DNA from 2 places in the Kitasatospora sp. NPDC029312 genome. Region 1 is predicted to be linked to the other one. Evidence: riboswitches for the same ligand, from Rfam matches in the RefSeq annotation. Region 1 holds a riboswitch; the other holds the start of a gene.
What was found. Region 1 has a riboswitch for glycine ahead of gcvP (aminomethyl-transferring glycine dehydrogenase). Riboswitches for the same ligand answer to the same signal wherever they lie in the genome.
Positions count from the first base shown of each region.

Region 2: it holds a riboswitch for glycine, as region 1 does, so the genes downstream of both, gcvT (glycine cleavage system aminomethyltransferase GcvT) here and gcvP (aminomethyl-transferring glycine dehydrogenase) in region 1, are expected to answer to the same signal.

Region 1 is NZ_JBVHXY010000020.1:108,873-113,912, reverse strand. It holds gene ACZ4WV_RS18595 (MFS transporter) at 1-397, opposite strand, end outside; gene ACZ4WV_RS18590 (PRC and DUF2382 domain-containing protein) at 561-1,625, opposite strand; glycine riboswitch at 1,850-1,953, shown strand; glycine riboswitch at 1,955-2,087, shown strand; gene gcvP (aminomethyl-transferring glycine dehydrogenase) at 2,190-5,040, shown strand, end outside.
Region 2 is NZ_JBVHXY010000002.1:317,416-322,455, forward strand. It holds gene glyA (serine hydroxymethyltransferase) at 46-1,326, opposite strand; gene gcvH (glycine cleavage system protein GcvH) at 1,457-1,831, opposite strand; gene gcvT (glycine cleavage system aminomethyltransferase GcvT) at 1,953-3,074, opposite strand; glycine riboswitch at 3,306-3,410, opposite strand; gene ACZ4WV_RS02905 (enhanced serine sensitivity protein SseB C-terminal domain-containing protein) at 3,641-4,426, shown strand; gene ACZ4WV_RS02910 (enhanced serine sensitivity protein SseB C-terminal domain-containing protein) at 4,543-5,040, shown strand, end outside.

The sequences.
Region 1 (5,040 bases):
CGTCGCGGACGATGCTGATCGCCAGCGGCATCACGCCACCGCCGGCGCCCTGCAGGACGCGGGCGACGACCAGCCAGGTGAAGGAGTGGGTGCTGACCGCCAGGGCGGATCCGGCGACCAGGCCGGCCAGCGAGATGAGCAGCATGGGCTTACGGCCCCGGAGGTCGCCGAAGCGGCCCAGCAGAGGAGTCAGCACGGCTGCGGAGAGCAGGTTGGCGGTCATCAGCCAGGTGATGTTGGACGTGGAGACGTCCAGTTCCTTGGCCAGCGAGGGCAGGATCGGGACGACCGCGGTCTGCACCACGCTGAACGACAGCATCGCCAGGATGAGGGCCGGCAGGACCCGGGCGCTGCTCTGCTTCTCGGCCGCGGTGGTGGGCTGTGGTGCCTCACTCACGGTTGCTTCCTCCCGTACATAGTGAATGAACTGAAGTAAATATGCCCGGAGATACTTCAGAGTGTCAAATATCGAGCGGTTAAGGTTTGGCAAAGCGGGGTAGTGGGGCCGGACACGACGAGGGCCCCGGAGGGATTCCGGGGCCCTGGGGGAGTCGCGGGGGTCAGACGATGGGGTGCGGGGAGTCGTGGTGGGCGCCGTTCGTGGCCGGGGCGCTGTCGTCGTGGATCTCGACGTGCTCGCGGCGCAGTTCGTCCTGGACGACCTCCTCGGCGGTGTAGCGCTCGACGACCAGGCGCACCCGCTCGATCGGGGCCAGGTACTTGCGGACCACGGGGCGCTCCTCGCGGAGGGTGACCTCCTCGACGTCCTCGGCGATCTCCTTGTCGCTCAGGGTGGCGCGCTCGGCGTCGCTGACCGGCACGCGCTCCACGCGGACCCGCTCGCGGACCACCGGGACGCGGCGCTCGACCTGCTCGCTGGTCACGTACTTGCGCAGCTTCGCGGTGCCCAGGACGTGCCACTCGGTGGTGATGTCGAGCCGCTCCTCGCGACAGGTGATCTCGACCGGGGCCGTCAGGGCCGAGGTGCCGGCCTCGGCGGAAGGCGCGGGCGCCGGCGCGGGGGTGGGCACGGGGGCGGGCGCGGCCGGCGCGGGCTGCGGCCTCGGCTCGACGAGCGGGGCGGCCGCCATGGCGGGGGCGGAGGGGGTCGGCACGTGGGTCTCCGTGGTGGTGGTGTCGGTGCCGACGGTGCCGGGGGCGGCGACCGCGGTCGGACCCGGCTCGGCGGAGTGGAAGGCGAACGGCGTGGCGGTCGTGGTGGCCGCCGCCGCGACGACCGGCGTGTTGCCGAAGTCGAGGTCGGGCTGGTGGGCGGTCCGGGCGGGCTCCTCGGTGGCGGCGTGGGCGTCCACCGGGGTGTCGAGGCCGTAGTAGCGGTAGAGCTGGAGCTCCTGGGCCGGCGACAGGTGCTGGCCCACGCCGAAGTCCGGCGACTCCTTGACCAGCGACTTGTCGTAGGGCACCCGGAGCTCGTCACCCGAGAACTCGCTCGTGGTGAGCGGGACGAAGGCGTCCCGGCCGAAGATGCCGGTCCGCACGGCCGCCCATTCGGGCTGGCCGGTCGAGTCGTCCAGGTACACCTCGTCGACCGTGCCGATCTTGTCGCCGTTGCGGTCGACCGCCTTGTGGCCGATGAGATCCCGGGGGTCGATGTCGGTCTGCACTCTTTCCTCCAGTCCGCTGCGCCTACGGAACTCCCGCAGGTACGGCGGTCGGAGCACCCGTCCCGTCCGCCACTTCACACCAAAAGGCATGAATGGGACCGACGCGACCGGGGTGCGCCGGACGGGCTTGGTGCTGGGCCGTCCGGGGGACGCGCGTAGACCTCGAGTGACCAGACGCACCCGTGATCGGAAGGCCTCCCGCTGGTACCCTGGGCGGCGACCGCCGAGCCCGCTCGGGAGAGTCCACGACCGCGAAAACCGCTGGTCGGGGCGCCGAAGGAGCAAACCCTCCCCGGAATCTCTCAGGCATCCGTACCGTGCGGGCTAGGTCACTCTGGAAAGCAGGGCAGGATCGCCGGCGCGGAAGCCGACGATCACCACCCTCACCGACGGTGCAAGCCGACGAAGCGCCGACAGCGCGACGTGCGGGCGAAGCTCTCAGGTCCCGATGACAGAGGGGGAGGCCTTTCGGGTTCGTCCGCCCGAGCCGTTCCGCCGTCCGCAGCGGAAGGCCCGTCGGCGTGCGTGCCCCCGCCGGTCCGTGACCAGGAGGCCTCGACCACCATGAACGCCCAGCCGAACGCGGGACGCCCCACCGGCGCCTCGACCCTCACCGAGCTCGAGTCGGCCAGCCCCTTCGAGAACCGCCACATCGGCCCCGACGCCGCCGCCCAGGAGAAGATGCTGGCCTCCGTCGGCTACGGCTCCCTGGACGAGCTCGCCGCCACCGCCGTTCCCGAGGCGATCCGCTCCATCACCGCCCTGGACCTGCCCGCCGGCCGCAGCGAGGCGCAGGTCCTCGCCGAGCTGCGCGAGCTGGCGAGCCGCAACCAGGTGCTCCAGCCGATGATCGGCCTGGGCTACTACGGCACCTTCACCCCGCCGGTGATCCTGCGCAACGTCATGGAGAACCCGGCCTGGTACACCGCCTACACCCCGTACCAGCCGGAGATCTCGCAGGGCCGCCTGGAGGCGCTGCTCAACTTCCAGACCCTGGTCTCCGACCTGACCGGCCTGCCCACCTCCGGCTCCTCGCTGCTGGACGAGGGCACCGCGGCCGCCGAGGCGATGGCGCTGGCGCGCCGTGTCACCAAGGTCAAGGGCGGCGTCTTCCTGGTCGACGCCGAGACCCTGCCGCAGACCATCGCCGTGATCAACACCCGCGCCGTGCCGACCGGTGTCGAGGTCGTCGTCGCGGACCTGTCCGACGGCATTCCGGCCGAGGTCGCCGAACGCGGCGTCTTCGGCCTCCTGCTGCAGTACCCGGGTGCCACCGGCGTGGTCCGCGACCTCGCCCCGGTGATCGAGCAGGCGCACGGGCTGGGCGCGATCGTCGCCGTGGCCGCCGACCTGCTGGCGCTGACCCTGCTCAAGTCCCCGGGTGCGCTGGGCGCCGACATCGCCTGCGGCACCTCGCAGCGCTTCGGCGTGCCGATGGGCTTCGGTGGCCCGCACGCCGGCTACCTGTCGGTGCGCGCCGAGTACGCCCGCTCGCTGCCCGGCCGCCTGGTCGGCGTTTCCGTCGACGCCGACGGCAACCGCGCCTACCGCCTGGCGCTGCAGACCCGCGAGCAGCACATCCGCCGCGAGAAGGCCACCAGCAACATCTGCACCGCCCAGGTGCTGCTCGCCGTGATGGCCTCGATGTACGCCGTCTACCACGGCCCGGACGGCCTGGCCGACATCGCCCGGCGCACCCACCGCTACGCCGCCGCTCTCGCCGAGGGCCTCCGGGCCGGCGGCGTCGAGCTGCTGCACGGCGAGTTCTTCGACACCGTCACCGCCGTCGTCCCGGGCCGCGCCGCCGAGATCGCCGCCGCCGCCCGCACCCACGGCATCAACGTCCACCAGGACGGCGCGGACCGGATCTCCGTCTCCACCGACGAGACCACCACCCGCGAGCACCTGGCCGGCGTCTGGGCCGCGTTCGGCGTCCCCGCCGTGGAGGTCGCCGAGGCCGCCGAGACGCTGCCCGCCGCGCTGCTGCGCGAGGACGAGTACCTGACCCACCCCGTCTTCCACAGCCACCGCTCGGAGACCGCCATGCTGCGCTACCTGCGCCGCCTGTCGGACCGGGACTACGCGCTCGACCGCGGCATGATCCCGCTGGGCTCCTGCACCATGAAGCTCAACGCGACCACCGAGATGGAGGCGGTGACCTGGCCGGAGTTCGGCCAGCTGCACCCCTTCGCGCCGATCGACCAGGCCCAGGGCTACCTGACCCTGATCCGCCAGCTGGAGCAGCAGCTGGTCGAGGTCACCGGTTACGACGCCGTCTCGATCCAGCCGAACGCCGGCTCCCAGGGCGAGCTGGCCGGCCTGCTGGCCGTCCGCGCCTACCACCACGCCAACGGCGACACCCAGCGCGACGTCTGCCTGATCCCGTCCTCCGCGCACGGCACCAACGCCGCCTCCGCGGTGATGGCCGGCATGCGCGTGGTCGTGGTGAAGACCCTGGTCGACGGTGACGTGGACGTCGAGGACCTGAAGGCCAAGATCGAGCAGCACCGCGACAACCTGTCCGTGCTGATGGTCACCTACCCGTCGACCCACGGCGTTTACGAGACCCAGATCACCGAGATCTGCGCCCTGGTGCACGAGGCCGGCGGCCAGGTGTACGTGGACGGCGCCAACCTGAACGCCCTGGTCGGCCTGGCCAAGCCGGGCAAGTTCGGCGCGGACGTCTCGCACCTGAACCTGCACAAGACCTTCTGCATCCCGCACGGCGGCGGCGGCCCGGGCGTCGGCCCGGTCGCGGTGCGCGCCCACCTGGCGCCGTACCTGCCGAACCACCCGCTGCAGGAGGAGGCCGGCCCGGCCACCGGTGTCGGCCCGATCTCGGCCGCGCCCTGGGGCTCGGCGGCGATCCTCCCGATCTCCTGGGCGTACGTGCGGCTGATGGGCGGCGAGGGCCTGAAGCACGCGACCCAGGTCGCGGTGCTGAACGCCAACTACATCGCCAAGCGGCTGGCGCCGCACTTCCCGGTGCTCTACACCGGCCCGGGCGGGCTGGTCGCGCACGAGTGCATCATCGACCTGCGCCCGCTGACCAAGGAGACGGGCGTGACGGTGGACGACATCGCCAAGCGCCTGATCGACTACGGCTTCCACGCGCCGACGATGTCCTTCCCGGTGGCCGGCACGCTGATGATCGAGCCGACCGAGTCCGAAGACCTGCACGAGATCGACCGGTTCTGCGACGCGATGATCGAGATCCGCTCCGAGATCGACAAGGTCGGCTCGGGCGAGTGGGCGGCCGAGGACAACCCGCTGCGCAACGCCCCGCACACCGCCGCCACCCTGGCCGGCGACTGGGCGCACGGCTACTCGCGGCAGGAGGCGGTCTTCCCGGCCGGCGTGAACCCGGCGGACAAGTACTGGCCGCCGGTGAGCCGGATCGACGGGGCGTACGGCG
Region 2 (5,040 bases), on a different contig from region 1:
GTCACCCGGGGCGGCCCTGTGCCCGGTGAACCGGACGGGGCCGGATCACTCCTGGTTGGCCAGGTTCGGGTAGAGCGGGTACTTCTCGGCCAGCGCGGTGGCGCGGGCCCTGAGGCCGGCGGCGACGGTCTCGTCGAAGGCGGGCTTGAGCGCCTCGGCGATGATGTCGGCGACCTCGCGGAAGTCCTCGGCCCGGAAGCCGCGGGTGGCCAGGGCCGGGGTGCCGATGCGCAGGCCCGAGGTGACCATCGGCGGGCGCGGGTCGTTCGGGACGGCGTTGCGGTTGACCGTGATGCCGACCTCGTGCAGGCGGTCCTCGGCCTGCTGGCCGTCGAGCCGGCTGTTGCGCAGGTCGACCAGGACCAGGTGGACGTCGGTGCCGCCGGACAGCACCGTGGCGCCGGCCTCGGCGACGTCCTCGCGCAGCAGGCGCTCGGCGAGGATCCTGGCGCCCTCGAGGGTGCGCTGCTGGCGCTCCTTGAACTCCTCCGAGGCGGCGACCTTGAAGGCGACGGCCTTGCCCGCGATCACGTGCTCCAGCGGACCGCCCTGCTGGCCGGGGAAGACCGCGGAGTTGATCTTCTTGGCGTGCTCGGCCTTGGACAGGATGACGCCGCCGCGCGGGCCGCCCAGGGTCTTGTGGGTGGTCGTGGTGACCACGTCCGCGTAGGGCACCGGGTTCGGGTGGAGCCCGGCGGCCACCAGGCCGGCGAAGTGCGCCATGTCCACCATGAGCAGGGCGCCGATCTCGTCGGCGACCCGGCGGAACTCGGCGAAGTCCAGCTGGCGCGGGTAAGCGGACCAGCCGGCGATGATCAGCTTCGGCTGGTGCTCCTTGGCCAGGCGCTCGACCTCGGCCATGTCGACCTGGCCGGTCTTCTCGTCCACGTGGTACGCGACCACGTTGTAGAGCTTGCCGGAGAAGTTGATCTTCATGCCGTGGGTCAGGTGACCGCCGTGGGCCAGGTTCAGGCCCAGGATGGTGTCGCCCGGCTGGATCAGCGCGAACATCGCGGCGGCGTTGGCCTGCGCGCCCGAGTGCGGCTGGACGTTGGCGTGCTCGGCGCCGAACAGGGCCTTGACGCGGTCGATCGCGATCTGCTCGACCACGTCGACGTGCTCGCAGCCGCCGTAGTAGCGGCGGCCGGGGTAGCCCTCGGCGTACTTGTTGGTGAGGACCGAGCCCTGGGCCTCCATGACCGCCACCGGGGCGAAGTTCTCGGAGGCGATCATCTCCAGGGTGGTCTGCTGGCGGTGCAGCTCGGCGTCGACCGCGGCGGCGATCTCCGGGTCGAGGGCGTGCAGGGACTGGTTGAGAACCGTCATGGTGTGGTCTTCCCGGGAGGAGGAGGATCAGGGGTGCCGTGCGAGCGCGCCCTCGCAAGGGGTGGTGCCGGGTGACGGCCGGGCGGTGGGGCGGGCCGGCGTGCGCGCGGCCCGCCCGGTCACGAACGGGTCAGGCCTTGACGAAGGCGTCGTACTCGTCCGCGCTGAGCAGCTTGCCGGTGGACTCCACCCGCACCTTGAACAGCCAGCCGCCCTCGAAGGGGGCGCTGTTGACCAGGCCGTTGTCGTCCAGGACGTCCTGGTTGACCTCGGTGACCTCGCCGGTCACCGGGGAGTACAGGTCGCTGACCGACTTGGTGGACTCCAGCTCGCCGCAGGTCTCGCCGGCGGTCACGGTGTCGCCGACCTCGGGCAGCTGCACGTAGACGATGTCACCGAGCGCGTCGGCGGCGTGCTGGGTGATGCCGATGGTGGAGACACCGTCATCAGCGGCGGTCAGCCACTCGTGCTCCTCGGTGTACTGCAGGTGCTGGGGGTTGCTCATGGCGTCATTCTCCAGGATGGGAAGCGGGTACGACGAAGCGGGCCGCCACGCGGACGGCTTCGACGTGCGGGTATGGGGAAAGCGGGTGCCGGCCGGGCCGCGCGGGCCCGGCCGGACGGACTCAGCGGGCGCGCTTGTAGAACGGCAGCGCCACGACCTCGACCGGCTCGTGCGTGCCGCGCACGTCCACCGCGACGGTGGTGCCGGGGGCGGCGTGGGCGGCGTCGACGTAGGCCATCGCGATCGGCTTGCCCAGCGTCGGGGACGGCGCGCCCGAGGTGATCCGGCCGATCGGGGCGCCCTCGGTGGAGACCACGGTGTACTCGGCGCGCGGCACCCGCTTGCCCTCGGACACCAGGCCGACCAGCACCTTCGGCGGGTTGGCCTCCGCCGCGGCGGCCGCCTGCTCCAGCGCCTTGCGGCCGACGAAGGCGCCGTCGTTGGTGGTCTTGTCGAAGCGGACGACCCGGCCCAGGCCCGCGTCGAAGGGGGTGAGGTCGGTGGACAGCTCGTGCCCGTACAGCGGCATGCCCGCCTCCAGGCGCAGGGTGTCGCGGCAGGACAGCCCGCACGGCACGAGGCCGCGGCCCTCGCCGGCGGCGGTCAGCGCCTGCCAGACGTCCTCGGCGTCGCCCGGGTGGCAGAAGATCTCGAAGCCGTCCTCGCCGGTGTAGCCGGTACGGGCCAGCAGCACCTCGCGGTCGGCCACCCGGGCCGGGAGGATCGCGTAGTACTTCAGGCCGGGCAGGTCGGCGTCCGTGGTCCCGGCCAGGATCGCGGTGGACTCCGGGCCCTGGACGGCGATCAGCGCGTAGGTGTCGCGGTCGTCGGTGACGACGGCGTCGAAGCCCTTGGCGCGGGCGATCAGCTCGTCCAGGACCAGCTGGGCGTTGGAGGCGTTGGCGACGACCAGGAAGGCGTCCTCGCGCAGCCGGTAGACGATCAGGTCGTCCAGGATGCCGCCGTCCTCGGCGCAGATCATGGTGTAGCGGGCGCGCAGCACGCCGAGCGCGGAGACGAAGCCGACCAGCGCGTGGTCCAGCATCTCGCCGGCCTGCGGGCCGGTGACGGTGATCTCGCCCATGTGCGAGAGGTCGAACAGACCGGCCTTGGTGCGGACGGCGAGGTGCTCCTCGCGCTCGCTGCCGTAGCGCAGCGGCATGTCCCAGCCGGCGAAGTCGGTCATGGTCGCGCCGAGGGCGCGGTGCAGCGCGTCGAGCGCGGTCAGGCGGAGGGACGACATGGCCAGGAACTCCTCGGTCGGGGCACTCAGGGGTGCACGCGCCGGGACCGGACCCGCTCGGGGACCGACCCTGCGCGCGGGCATGCGGCGGCGTGGGTCTCCCCATCTGTCGTCGAACCTGAGAGCTTCACCGCCCACCTGCCCGCAGCTGTTTCCAGCATCCAGGACAGCATGGCGGCTTGCACCGTGGGTGGGCGCGCGACAGGGCCGAGCGCCACTTTCCAGATGTGCCTAACCCGTGCGGTAGGGGGGCCTGAGAGATTCCGGGGAGGACTTGCTCCTTCGGCGCCGGCCGTACCGCCTGAGCGGCACTCCGGGCTCTCCCGCGCGGGTTCGAGCGGCCGGTATGGAGTTGTGGGGGCCCGCGGCGCATGCCGTCGGACGCGCACATCATGGCACGTCCACGCGCGCGGGGGGAGGGGGGCCCGGTCACCCCGCCCGATACCGAACCCCTGCGCCACCCGTGCCCCACCGGCACCCTGCCCGCGGCCTAGACTTCTGCGCGTCGGCGCAGCAGTGGGCGGCCGACCGGCACGAGGGCGGATCGGCGGCGCATGGAGTACCCGGTGGAGCAGCAGCAGGGGTGGGGCGGGCCGGAGTCGGTGCCGCCGGGCGGCGCCTGGCCGGCCAACGAGCTGGAGCAGGTGCTGACGGCCGCGCTGGGCGACCCGGGCGCGACGCCGCGGGTGATCGAGGTGCTGGCCCGCAGCCAGGTGTGGATCCCGCTGCCGGCCGGGGGCGATCCGGCCGGGCAGTCGCTGGACCTGCCGACCGTCGAACTGGCCGGGGAGCCGTACGTGCCGGTGTTCTCCTCACAGGAGGTGTTCCTGCAGCAGGCGCCGGGGATGGCCTTCGCGATAGCGCCGGCCTGGGAGTTCGCCCGAGGACTGCCGCTGGGCGTGGGCATCGCGGTCAACCCCGAGGCCGCGGTGGGCATCCCGGTGCCGCCGCAGGGCGTGGCCGAGCTGCGCCGCGGGCCGCGGGAGGACCGCTGGGAGCAGCAGCCGGCGGCGCCGACCGGCGGCCGGGTGGCGCTGCGCGAGCCGGTGCCGGGGGAGGACCCGGAGTACTTCCTGGCCGCCTGCCGGGCCGAACTGTCGGCCCTGCCGGGAGTGCTGACCGCGCGCCGGGCACTGGCCAGCATCGAGGGCGAGCCGACCGTGATGTTCGTGGGCGTCCAGTTGGATCCGGCCGCCCCGGCGGACCCGGGCGCGGTGAACGAGGCGCTCGGCCGGGCGCTGGGAACCGCGCCGCTGCCGGGCGGCGTCCACCTCGTGCTGCTCGACCTCGCCGAGGACCCGGTGGTCGAGTGGTTGCTCACCCGGGTACTGCCTTTCTACACGCGGATGTGAGCGGGGATCGTTCGTGAGCACGTCGCCGTGGCGGCGGCCGGTGCCGCGCCATAGGGTGCGTGCAGACGGCTGACGGGCCGGCTGGGTTGAGGAAAGAGGCGCGGCGAGGTGGGCGCATGAGTGCGGGAGCGGGAAGCGGTGGGCCGGGCCCCTGGGGCCAGGCGCCGGCCGGGCGCCCGGCGGATCCGGGCGCGCTGGAGCGCGCCCTGCGCGACGTCGCGCCGGAGCGTTACGACGCGTACGAGCGGCTGCTGCACGCGCTCGCCGACGGCCAGGTCTGGATGCTGCTCTGGCACGGCACGCCGGGCAGCCCGGACGCGCAGTACGGGAACATGGAGATCAGCGGCCACGGCTACGCGCCGGCCGTGACCTCGCCCGAGCAGCTGACGGCCTCCGGCTGGGCCCGAGCACACGAGGTCATCTCCGGGCGGGAGATCGCCGCCTCGCTGTACCGCACCCGCTGGGGCCTGTGGCTCAACCCGCACGCGCCCGGCGGCGGGGTCGGCGTGCCGTGGGCGGACCTGCGGCGGATCGCCGCCGGTCTGGACCGGCTGCCGGCCGGCCCCCTGAAGCTGAGCGAGCCGCAGGTGAACGCCCAGCAGTTCTTCGCGCTG